DNA from 3 places in the Microbacterium sp. zg.B48 genome. Region 2 is predicted to be linked to each of the others. Evidence: predicted binding sites of a transcription regulator. Region 2 holds the regulator's gene; each other region holds the start of a gene.
The links. Region 2 encodes HrcA, which represses chaperone genes, less so after heat shock. Its sites were predicted from a motif close to TTNGCACTCGNNNNNNNCGAGTGCNAA; they were not measured.
Positions count from the first base shown of each region.

Region 1 (3,768 bases), on a different contig from region 2:
CCCGGCGTCCGTCGTGCTCGGCCGCCTCCAGCTGCACGCGGATGGCCGGTGCGCGGCGCTTGACCTTCAGGATGCCTGGGAGCACGCCATCGTGGCGAAGACCGGCTTCCACGCACTGCGACATCGCGTCCCAGATCGTGTCCAGTCCGGCGGCGATCTCGTCGTCGCCGCGCAGCGCCTCTTCGTTCATGCGCGCCGCCTCGGCGATGGTGATGCCATGCTCGTCGCACAGCTGGAGGAGGGCGTCGGCGCTGTCGAAGCCGAACGGGAAAGCCGACGAGGACAGCTGCGGTGGTTCGCCGTCGCGCCGAATGAAGCCCCCGCCGATCGAGTAATACGTCTCGCGGAGCAGGAGATCCTCCTCGCCGGTCCGCCGCACTGCCGGTGCCGGCGCACTGCCGGTGGTCCGGATGCCGGATGCCGCCAGCTGCCCGGCCTCGTCGGCCGCGTGCGGCCGTGCGGTCGCCCACGCCTCCAGCGTCAGCGCGTTGGGGTGGCCGGGCAGTCGGGTCCGGGGGGCGAAGGCGATGTCGGCCTTGTGGAAGGGCACGGGGTGCGTGCCGTCCAGCGCCAGCGGCCGCCCGGTCGGCCACCCGGTCCACAGGCCCCGCACGGCATCCGGGTCGACGCTTTCCGGTGAGTGTCCGTGCAGTCCGGCCATCACCGCGTCCGGCGTACCGTGTCCGATTCCGGTTGCACCGAGCGACCCGTACAGCGTGCACGTCACCTGTGCCACGGAGTCGAGCACGCCCGCGCCGCGCAGTCGGACGACGAAGTCGCCGGCAGCGCGCAACGGACCGACCGTGTGGGAGCTCGAGGGTCCGATGCCGATGGAGAACAGCTCGAACGCGGAGACGTAGGCGCTCACGCGGTCCAGGCTAACCTGGACCGCGCGCCGGGCTCCGAACGCCCCGGACGGTCCGGTCCGGGGCGTTCGTCGGAGCCGGCTGAGGGCCTACTGCTCGACCGGCTGCGGTCCCTCGGAGCTCTCCTGCGCCTGCAGGACCGGACCGGAGTCCTCGCTGGAGACCTCGATCTTGCGCGGCTTGGCCTTCTCGCTGACCGGGATCGTCACGGTCAGCACGCCGTTGTTGTAGGTGGCGGAGATGTGCTCGGTGTCCACTCCCTGCCCGAGGTTCAGCTGGCGCACGAAGCTCGCCCCGTCGCGCTCACGCGTGATCCATTTGACCCCCTCGCCGGCGGAGAGGGTCCGCTCGGCCCGGATCGTCAGCAGCTGACCGTCGACGTCGATGTCGACCGAGCCCGGGTCGATGCCGGGCAGGTCGGCGGTGAGCACGTAGTGGTCACCATCGCGGTACAGGTCCATCGGCATGCGACGGGGACCCCGGCGGGCGTCGAAGAGCGTCGACGCGAAGCGGTCGAGTTCACGGAACGGGTCGTATGCGGCCATGATTCGTCTCCTTTGTCGTTCGGCCCGGATGACTGTCCGGCGCGAGGGTGCGAGGGAGTTGAGTCGTGTCGGCTCAACTGCGTTCAGATTAGCACTCCTCCTCGACGAGCGCCAAGACTCGGAGCGGATGGAATGGACGCATGCCCAGCGGTCCCGGGCGGCAGGCGGAGGACGCCGGCGCCGGGAATCATGCGGGCTTCAGGGCGCCTGGAAGGCGACGAGACCCACGGTGTTGCCTTCGGAATCCGTGATGAACGCCTGCCATTCGTCGTGGCCGGCCGGCCCGAGCGAATCGTCGTGGTGCGAGAAGATCACCCGGGGCGGCTCGACCACGTCCGCGAGGCCGTCGAGCTTGTCGAGCGTCTCGTGCACGTTGTCGACCCGCAGATACAGGAGGGATGCCGGGGCATTCCGGTCCAGCAGCAGCCGGACGCCGTCCAGATCGAAGAAGACCAGCCCCGGATCGAAGCGGGCGAGCGGCGGCGCGTCCAGCAGCACGGTGTAGAAGTCCGCGGCCCGGTCGAGATCTTCGGCGTGGACGGCCACCTGAACAAGTCGCATCGCGACCTCCCCGATCGAATTCACGCCAGTCTGCCAGCCGATCCGGATGGGCGCGACGGGCGCCTCCGCGGCGGACAGACCGGGCGCCGAGACGGGCGCCCGGTCTGTTTCAACCCGCGTGCGCGAGCTGCGGCGCCTCCTCGGGCGAGGAGGGTATCTCGGCCTTGGCGGCACGGATCATCGTCACCGCGATGACCGCGGCCACCAGCATCCCGATGGCCGCGGCGATGAACGTCGCCGAGTACGCGTCGGCAAGGGCAGCCGGCTGGGTGACGGGTTGACTGCCGAGGGCAGCGACGTAGACGGCTGTGAAGATGGACAGGCCGATCGAGCCGCCGATCTGCATCGCCGAGTTGGTCACCGCCGAGGCCGCGCCGGCGTCATCCGGGGCCACGCCGCTCAACGCCACGTTCTGCAGCGGCACGAACACCAGTGCCATTCCCGCGCCCATCACGATGAGCGCGGGGAGCACCTGGACGACGTACGCGCCGCTTGCGGTGATGAAGCTGAGATACCACAGGCTCGCGGCCACGATGAGGGGGCCGGCCGTCAACAGAGGACGAGCGCCGATGCGCGGCAGCAATCGCACCACCAGCGGCGCCACCACCATGGTGGCAAGCGGCAGGGGCAGGCTCGCCAGACCGGCTTGCAGCGCAGACATCTGCAGCACGATCTGCAGGTGGAAGGTCAGGTACAGGGTGGACCCGATCATCACACTGCCGGCGATCGCCTGGATCAGGAACGCACCACCGCGCACGCGGTCTGTGACGATCCGAAGGGGAAGCAGCGGCTGGGCGGTGCGGGTCTCGATCCACACGAACAGCACGAGCAGCGCGACCCCGGCGGCCGAGAAGGTGATCGTGAGCGGGCTGCCCCACCCGGTCTCGGCCAGGCTGAAGCCGTAGACGAGCGATCCGAGCCCGAGGGTCACGGTGACCGCGCCGAGGACGTCGTATCGGTTCTCGCCTTCGGCCCTGCTCTCGGTGAGAACGGCGAAGGCACCTACGAGGCCGACCACGACGAAGACGACGTTCACCAGCAGGCACCATCTCCAGTCCAGGAACTCCGTCAGCACGCCGCCGAGGACGAGGCCGACCGAGGCGCCGGCACCGGCGACCGTTCCGAAAACCGCGAAGGCGACGTCGCGGTCCCTGCCGGTGGGGAAGGTCACGGTCAGCAGGGCCAGCGCGGCCGGGGCGAGCAGAGCGGCGAACGCGCCCTGCAGGCCCCGCGCGATGATCAGGTCGAGGCCGGTCAGCGCGATGCCTCCGTAGACGGAGGCGAGGGCGAAGCCGACCATTCCCACGATGAACGTGCGCTTGCGTCCCCAGTAATCGGCGACTCGCCCGCCGAGCAGCAGCAGCGCGCCGAATGCGAGCGCATAGGCGGTCACGACCCACTGACGCTGGCTGTCCGTGAGGCCGAGGCTCGCCTGCGCCTGGGGCAGGGCGATGTTCACGATCGTGCCGTCCAGGACGACGACGAGCTGGGTCAGAGAGACCACGGCGAGAACCCACCATTTGCGGCGGGAGGGCATGGGCGTAGACATGGAGAAACCTCCGAATCGTTTGACGGATGCCGGAGGTTTCTAGCCCCGGATCGAGTCTCACGAGGAGGCTCGACCGCCTCGGCCTAGGGGGCCGAGCAGACCGCCATTCTATCGCACGAGCGCCGCCTGCTGCTTCGCGAGGCGCAGCCAGGTCTCCACGACGGTGTCGGGATTCAGCGACATGGATTCGATGCCCTGGCCCACGAGCCACTCGGCCAGATCGGGGTGGTCGGAGGGCCCCTGCCCG
Region 1 is NZ_JANJFE010000017.1:8,522-12,289, reverse strand. Features, by position in the region: gene NQ152_RS13410 (L-serine ammonia-lyase, iron-sulfur-dependent, subunit alpha) at 1-868, opposite strand, end outside; gene NQ152_RS13405 (Hsp20/alpha crystallin family protein) at 956-1,411, opposite strand; gene NQ152_RS13400 (VOC family protein) at 1,610-1,972, opposite strand; gene NQ152_RS13395 (MFS transporter) at 2,082-3,521, opposite strand; gene ppsA (phosphoenolpyruvate synthase) at 3,630-3,768, opposite strand, start outside.
Region 1: the regulator HrcA is predicted to act here: its motif matches at 1,500-1,526, upstream of NQ152_RS13405 (Hsp20/alpha crystallin family protein).

Region 2 (3,768 bases):
GTGGTACGACAACGATGAGGTGTGGTTCACCGTGCGCGCGTTCGACGCGCCCTCCGCGCTGCTCTACCGCGTCTTCCCCCGTCTGGTCCGCCGCCGCCGCCGCGAGCTGTTCACGCGCTACCTCCGCGCGATCTCGCCCCTGTACACCACGCCCTGATGGGATCGGCGCTCCCGCTCGGTGAGCCCGTGCCGCGGGACGGGTCCGTTCCGGCGACCATCGATCCCGCTGCGCAGTTCGGCGTCTATCTGCACGTGCCGTTCTGCCGCGTGCGGTGCGGATACTGCGACTTCAACACCTACACCGCGGATGAGCTGCGCGGGGCGCGCCAGGACCAGTACGCCGACACTCTGCTGCAGGAGGTGCAGCTGGCCGGTCGGGTGCTGTCCCAGATCGGTCCGCCCCGCCCCGCCGCCACCGTGTTCTTCGGCGGGGGCACGCCGACGCTGCTCCCACCGGGTGACCTGGTGCGCATGCTCGAGGGTGTCCGCTCGACGTTCGGCATCGCGCCGGATGCCGAGATCACCGTCGAGGCCAACCCGGACACGGTGACCGGCGCGACCGCGTCGATGCTCGCCGCGGCCGGGGTGACCCGGCTGTCGATCGGGATGCAGTCCGCGGTCCCGCACGTTCTCGCGGCGCTGGATCGCACCCACGTACCCGGGAACGTCCGCACCGCGGTCGAGGCCGCGCGGAATGCGGGACTGGACGTGAGCCTGGACCTGATCTACGGAGCGCCGGGCGAGTCGCTGGCGGACTGGCGGGCTTCGCTCGAGGCGGCCGCGGCGCTGCAGCCGGATCACATCTCGGCCTACGCGCTCATCGTGGAGGAGGGGACCAAGCTCGCGCGCCAGATCCGCCGCGGCGAGGTCGTCACACCCGATGACGACCTCCAGGCGGACATGTACGAGCTTGCAGACGACCTGCTCGAAAGCGCCGGCTACCAGTGGTACGAAGTGTCCAACTGGACCCGCGATGCGGCGCACCGCTCCCGGCACAACATGGCCTACTGGCAGGGTGCGGACTGGTGGGGTTTCGGTCCCGGTGCCCACAGCCACCTGGCCGGCGTGCGCTTCTGGAATGTGAAGCATCCCGCCGCGTACGCCCAGCGCCTGGCGGCGGGCGAGTCGCCCGCCGCGGCGCGCGAGCGACCGGATGCCGCAGCACGGGCGCTGGAGAGCGTGCTGCTGCGCACGCGCGTGCGGGAGGGACTGCCCATCTCCGAACTGCTCGGCGAGGGCCGCCACGCGGTCGCCGCCCTCATCGCCGACGGTCTGATCGACGGTTCCGCGGCCGTGCACGGTCGCATCGTGCTGACCCGTCGGGGCCGGCTGCTGGCGGACGCCGTGGTGCGCGCCCTCACCGACTGAGGAGCATCCCGCTCGCCGCGTCTGCGATCCGGTAGAATTGGCACTCAGATCGTAGGAGTGCCAATTCGAGCGCGTGGGGAGGCGAGATGGTCACCGACAGAGGACTGCAGGTGCTGCGGGCGATCGTTCAGGACTTCGTCGACACGCGCGAGCCGGTCGGCAGCAAGGCCATCGTGGAACGCCACGCGTTCGGCGTGTCCGCAGCGACGATCCGCAACGACATGGCCCTGCTGGAGGACGAGGAGCTGATCGCAGCCCCGCACACCTCCTCTGGTCGCGTCCCCACCGACAAGGGCTATCGCGTCTTCGTCGATCATCTCGCCGAAGTGCGGCCCCTGTCGCCGGCCCAGCGCAGCGCGATCTCGGCGTTCCTCGATGGCCCCGGCGACCTCGACGACGTGCTGGCGCGGACGGTGCGTGCGCTGACTCAGCTGACCGGTCAGGTCGCCATCGTGCAGTACCCGTCCTTCGCGCGCGCCACGATCTCGCACGTCGAGCTGGTGCAGCTCGGCGGCGGGCGCATCCTGGTGATCGTGGTGACCGACACCGGCCGGGTCTCGCAGCGGCTCGCGTTGGTCCGAGACGAGTTCGACGACGAGGATCTGGCTCGGGTGCGCGCCGAGGTCGCCTCCCTCGTGGTCGGCCTGCCTGTGCGTGAGGGCGTCCAGCGCGTGCAGGAGCGCCTGGCACAGGATGACCCGTCGCCGACGCCACCGGACGTGGCGACCGCGGCGATCGTGCGGGTCCTCGCCGAAGAGCTCGAGGAATTCCGCCACGACCGGCTCGTCATGGCCGGCGCAGCCAATCTCGCGCGCAGCGAGGCGGACTTCCGAGGGAGCATCTATCCGCTGCTCGAGGCGATCGAGGAGCAGGTGACCCTCATGAAGCTGATGAGCGAGATGGTGGCGGACGACCACGGTCTGGCGGCCAGCATCGGTCGGGAGAACGAGCCGTTCGGGCTGGCCGAGGCATCGGTCGTGGCGAGCGAATACGACGCCACCGGCGCTCGGGCCAGGGTCGGCCTGCTCGGCCCCACGCGGATGGACTATCCGACGAATTTCGCGGCGGTACGAGCCGTCGCGCGCTATCTCACCCGGATGCTCGACGAAGACGAGAGTGCCCGCTGACGCGGCATCCGGAACCAGATGATCCCGCGCGACGCGCGGACAGGAAGGCGATTTGTGGTCGACCACTACGAGGTCCTCGGAGTTGCGCGCGACGCGACCCCGGACGAGATCAAGAAGGCGTACCGGCGTCTTGCGCGGGAGCTTCATCCCGACGTCAATCCCGGAGATGACGCTTCCGAGCGATTCAAGCTCGTGACCCACGCGTACGACGTGCTGAGCGACCCCGATCAGCGGGCGCGCTACGACGTCGGCGGGAACGATTCGCCCTTCGGCGGCGGCGCGCAGGGCTTCGGCGGCTTCGGCGACATCTTCGAGACCTTCTTCGGGTCCGGGGGAGGCCAGCGCGCCGGACGGCCGCGGTCCCGTCGTGAGCGCGGGCAGGACGCGCTGGTCCGGGTGACCCTGGACCTGAAGGACGTCGTGTTCGGCGTGCATCGGGACATCGACGTGGACACCGCGGTGCTGTGCGACACGTGCCACGGATCGTGCACCCAGCCCGGAACGTCCCCCGTCACGTGCGACATCTGCCACGGGTCCGGCCACGTGCAGCGCACCGTGCGCAGCCTGCTCGGAAACGTCGTGACCAGCCAGCCGTGCGGCGTCTGCCAGGGTTACGGCACGACGATCCCCTACCCGTGCGCCACCTGCCAGGGCCAGGGCCGCGTCCGCGCCCGACGCACCGTCTCGCTCGACATCCCCGCCGGCGTGGAGACGGGTCTGCGGCTGCAGCTTCCCGGGTCCGGCGAGGTCGGCCCCGCCGGCGGTCCCAACGGCGATCTCTACATCGAGGTCACCGTCTCGCCGGATGAGGAGTTCAGCCGTGACGGGGACGACCTGCTCGCGACGCTGGAGGTGTCGATGCCCGATGCGATCCTGGGCACCACCACCACCATCGAGTCCCTCGACGGACCTGTCGACCTGGAGATCCGACCGGGGGTTCAGGGCGGCGACGTCTTGACCATCAAGGGTCGCGGCATCACCCCGCTGCGGGGCACGCAGCGCGGCGACCTGCGCGTGGGCGTTCACGTGGTCACGCCCACCCGGCTGGATGCCAAGGAGCGCGCCCTGGTCGAAGAGTTCGCCAAGCGGACCAAGTCCCCGCCGCCGCGACTGGCCGAATTCCACCAGGGACTGTTCGCGAAGCTGCGCGACCGCTTCCGGAACGGATGACCGGTGGCGCTGCACTTCCTGCTGCCGGAGGTCGTCCAGCGCAGCGCGGTGGAGGCGCAGCCCGGTGACACGGTTCTGCTGACCGGCGCCGAGGCGCATCACG
Region 2 is NZ_JANJFE010000021.1:24,699-28,466, forward strand. Features, by position in the region: gene NQ152_RS16800 (DUF1990 family protein) at 1-157, shown strand, start outside; gene hemW (radical SAM family heme chaperone HemW) at 157-1,368, shown strand; gene hrcA (heat-inducible transcriptional repressor HrcA) at 1,455-2,495, shown strand; gene dnaJ (molecular chaperone DnaJ) at 2,550-3,665, shown strand; gene NQ152_RS16820 (16S rRNA (uracil(1498)-N(3))-methyltransferase) at 3,669-3,768, shown strand, end outside.

Region 3 (3,768 bases), on a different contig from region 2:
GATCTGCGCAGCGCCGCCGACGCTATCCGGCTGTCGCGCCGCACGTTCGGCACCATCCGCGGCAACCTGTTCTGGGCCTTCGCCTACAACGTCGCGGCCATTCCTCTAGCGGCGATGGGGCTGCTCAATCCGATGATCGCGGGAGCGGCGATGGCGTTCTCGAGCGTCTTCGTCGTCGGCAACAGTCTGCGCCTGCGCCGCTTCCGGAGCCTGTCGAAGGACACACCGCCGAACGTTCCGGTCGGCTCGCGCGCGCTGCCGACCGTTATGGATTCCCACGCCAAGGAGCTGTCATGACCGACGTCCACACCCAGCACGGGTACATCACCGACAAAGAGAAGTACCTCAACCGCATGCGCCGCATCGAGGGTCAGGCCCGCGGCATCCACAAGATGGTCGAGGACGAGAAGTACTGCATCGACATCCTGACCCAGATCAGCGCGCTGACCAGCGCGCTGGAGGCCGTCGCGATCGGCCTGCTCGATGACCATCTGCGGCACTGCGTCGTGGATGCCGCACGCCTCGGCGGCGACGAGGCGGACGCCAAGATCTCCGAGGCGACGGCCGCGATCGCGCGGTTGGTGCGGTAACCGCGTCGGGGCCGGCCGCCAGGCCCGCGTCAGGTCAGCGCGCCGACGTCCGAGACGACGCGCGCGCGACGCGCGAACACCAGCGAGTCGACGGTGAGCACGATCAGCGCGAACCAGACCAGGCCGAACCCGATCCAGCGCTCCAGCGGCATCGGCTCGCCCAGCAGCCACGCGCCGGTGATGAACTGCAGGATCGGGGCGACGAACTGCAGCAGTCCGATCACGGTCAGCGGCACCCGCCGCGCGCCGGCGGCGAACAGGAGCAGCGGGACGGCGGTGACCACGCCCACCAGGCACAGCAGCACCGCGTGCCACGGGCCGGCAGCGCCCATCGTCAGTCCCGTCGTGGTGCTGACGACGAGAAGGATCGCGATCCCCACCGGTGCCAGCCAGAGCGTCTCGAGCGTCAGCCCGCTGACGGCGTCGACGGCGGGGCCGAGGCGCTTCTTGACCAGGCCATAGAGGCCGAACGAGAATGCCAGGGTCAGTGCGACCCAGGGGAAGGCGCCGTAGCCCACGACGATCACGCCCACCGCCACCGCGGCCAGCGCGAGGGCGATCCACTGCGTGGGGCGCAGGCGCTCGCGCAGCACCAGCACGCCCAGCACGACCGTGACGATCGGGTTGATGAAGTAGCCGAGGCTCGTCTCGATGACGTGCCCGGTCAGCGCGGCGAGGATGAAGACCTGCCAGTTGACGTAGATGAGCACACCGGCCAGCGCGGTCCACAGCAGCAACCGCGGCTGTCGCACGATGGCCGCGAGTCTGCGCCACCCGCGCACGACGGTCAGCAGGAGCGCGCAGAACCCGAGCGAGAGCACGATGCGCCAGGCGACCAGCTCCCACGGTCCGGTCGGAAGGAGCAGCAGGAAGTACAGGGGCAGGAACCCCCACAGCAGATAGGCCGAGAAGGCGTAGATGCCGCCGAGCGAACGCTCGCGCGCGGCATCCGCCGGTGCCGCGGGCGCGGAAGCCGGCCGGGCCGGCTCGGGTGAACCGGATGCCGCGTCGGGCGCGGAAGAGAGGTCACGGGTCACTCACCCAGCGTACGGGTGCGCACCCGGCCGCGGATGGCCGCGAGCGGGCCACCACCCGGGCCGTGGCGCGCACGGCGCGGCAGCCCGCCGCGCGGAGCGCACGTCCACGCCGGCACCGGCGGCGCACAACTCCTGCACAAGGAGGACCAGGCCCACGGTGGTCGGTGCGATCCCGGCGGCGTGGCGCACAGAACGCAGGAGTTGTGCGCCCCGGCGGGCGAGCGCGGGCATGCGAAAGGTCCGGATGCCGAGGCTTCCGGACCTTTCGTGAACTGCGGGTGTTAGCGGACGACGACCGCGAGGACGTCGCGCGCCGACAGAACGAGGAACTCGTCTGCACCGAACTTGACCTCGGTGCCGCCGTACTTGCTGTAGAGCACGACGTCGCCCACGGCGACGTCCAGCGGAACGCGGTTGCCGTTGTCGTCGATGCGACCGGGTCCGACCGCTACGACCTCGCCCTCCTGGGGCTTTTCCTTAGCGGTGTCCGGGATGACCAGACCGCTCGCCGTGGTCTGCTCGGCCTCGACCTGGCGGATGACGATGCGATCCTCGAGCGGCTTGATGGAAACCGACACGGGTGTACCTCTGCTTTCCTTGAAACTCAAGACTGGTTAGCACCCTCGAGGTGAGAGTGCTAAATCTCAGTCTAGGCAAGCACTGGCACTCATGCAACGTGAGTGCCAATTCCGGCGTAACACGGTTATGCGGGAAGTGTGCGCAGAAGCACCTTTCTGTGCCATGCTGGGGGGTGGTGCTCCAAATCTCAGGGGGTTAGCGGGCGCCGTCCGAGAGTTCATCGGCCTTCGTATCAGTGGTCGCGAATTGTGCTCCTCACTTCCGAAGAAGGAAGTGGGAACGATCCGTGGCAGTTCGGATGCCGACGCCGACGGCTCTCGCACAGAAGCCTCAGCGATGGTAGACATAACTGGGGGAAGTCGCACGTCTAGTTCTTGGGGGAACGAGACATGACAGAGGTGTCATATTTTCTGGCCGTCGATGTGGGGACGAGTCGGATAGCAGCAGCTACCGCACGCGTCGCGGCAGACGGAAGCATCGTCACGGCGCCGTTCGCGCTGGGCCGCAAGAGCGACAGTGTCGCCACGGTCGTATTCGTCGGAGACGGCGGGGAACTGTCCTTCGGCGATGCCGCCGAGCGGCGCGGAGTCACCCAGCCCGACCGGCTGATCCGCGAGTTCAAGCGCAGCATCGGCGACGAGGTTCCCATCGTCGTCGGCGACCGGTCACTGCCGGCCGAGCAGCTGTATGCCAAGACGGTCGCCTCGATCGTCGCGCTGGTCACCGAGCGCGAGGGACGGCGGCCCGAAGCCGTGTCGCTCACGCACCCCACCGCGTGGGGCGGCCACCGCATCGAGCTGATCCGCTCCGCCCTGCACCGCGAGGGCGTCGGCGAGGTCGAGCTGATCACCGAGCCCGAGGCCGCAGCGCGGCACTACGAGGCATCCCGCGCGCTGGAGATGGGCGAGACCCTCGCGGTCTACGACCTCGGCGGCGGCACATTCGACTCCGTCATCCTCCGCAAGGAGATCGACGGCTCCTTCGCCCTCGTGGGCGAGCCGGTCGGCATCGACAACCTCGGCGGCGTGGACTTCGACGACGCCGTGATGCGCCACGTCGTGACCGCCTCGGGTCTGGATGTCGGGTCGCTCGATATGACCGACCCCGCCATCCGCCTCTCGCTGTCCCAGCTGCGCCGCGAATCCGTGGACGCCAAAGAAGCCCTCTCCTTCGACTCCGAGGCCACCGTCCCGGTCGTCGTCCCCCCGACGCACACCAGCGTGCGACTCACGCGGTCCGAGTTCGAGGACATGATCAGCGGGTCGCTGGACAAGACGATGGACGCGCTGGACGACGCGCTCGAGGGCGCCGGCCTCGAGCCGGAAGCGCTCGAGTCGATCCTCCTGATCGGCGGCTCGTCCCGCATCCCGTTCGTCGCGCAGCGTCTGTCCGAGCGGTTCGACCGGCCGATCGCGATCGACGCGGACCCGAAGGCGGCCATCGCCCTGGGTGCCGCCCGCACGGCACTGATCCGCCTCAACGACAAGCACCTCGCCTTGGCCGGTGGCACTGCGCTGGCGCTGATCGGCGACAGCGCGGCCGGATCCGAACTCGCCCTGCTC
Region 3 is NZ_JANJFE010000014.1:78,529-82,296, forward strand. Features, by position in the region: gene NQ152_RS11695 (cation-translocating P-type ATPase) at 1-297, shown strand, start outside; gene NQ152_RS11700 (metal-sensitive transcriptional regulator) at 294-590, shown strand; gene rarD (EamA family transporter RarD) at 620-1,510, opposite strand; gene groES (co-chaperone GroES) at 1,909-2,205, opposite strand; gene NQ152_RS11715 (Hsp70 family protein) at 2,596-3,768, shown strand, end outside.
Region 3: the regulator HrcA is predicted to act here: its motif matches at 2,288-2,314, upstream of groES (co-chaperone GroES).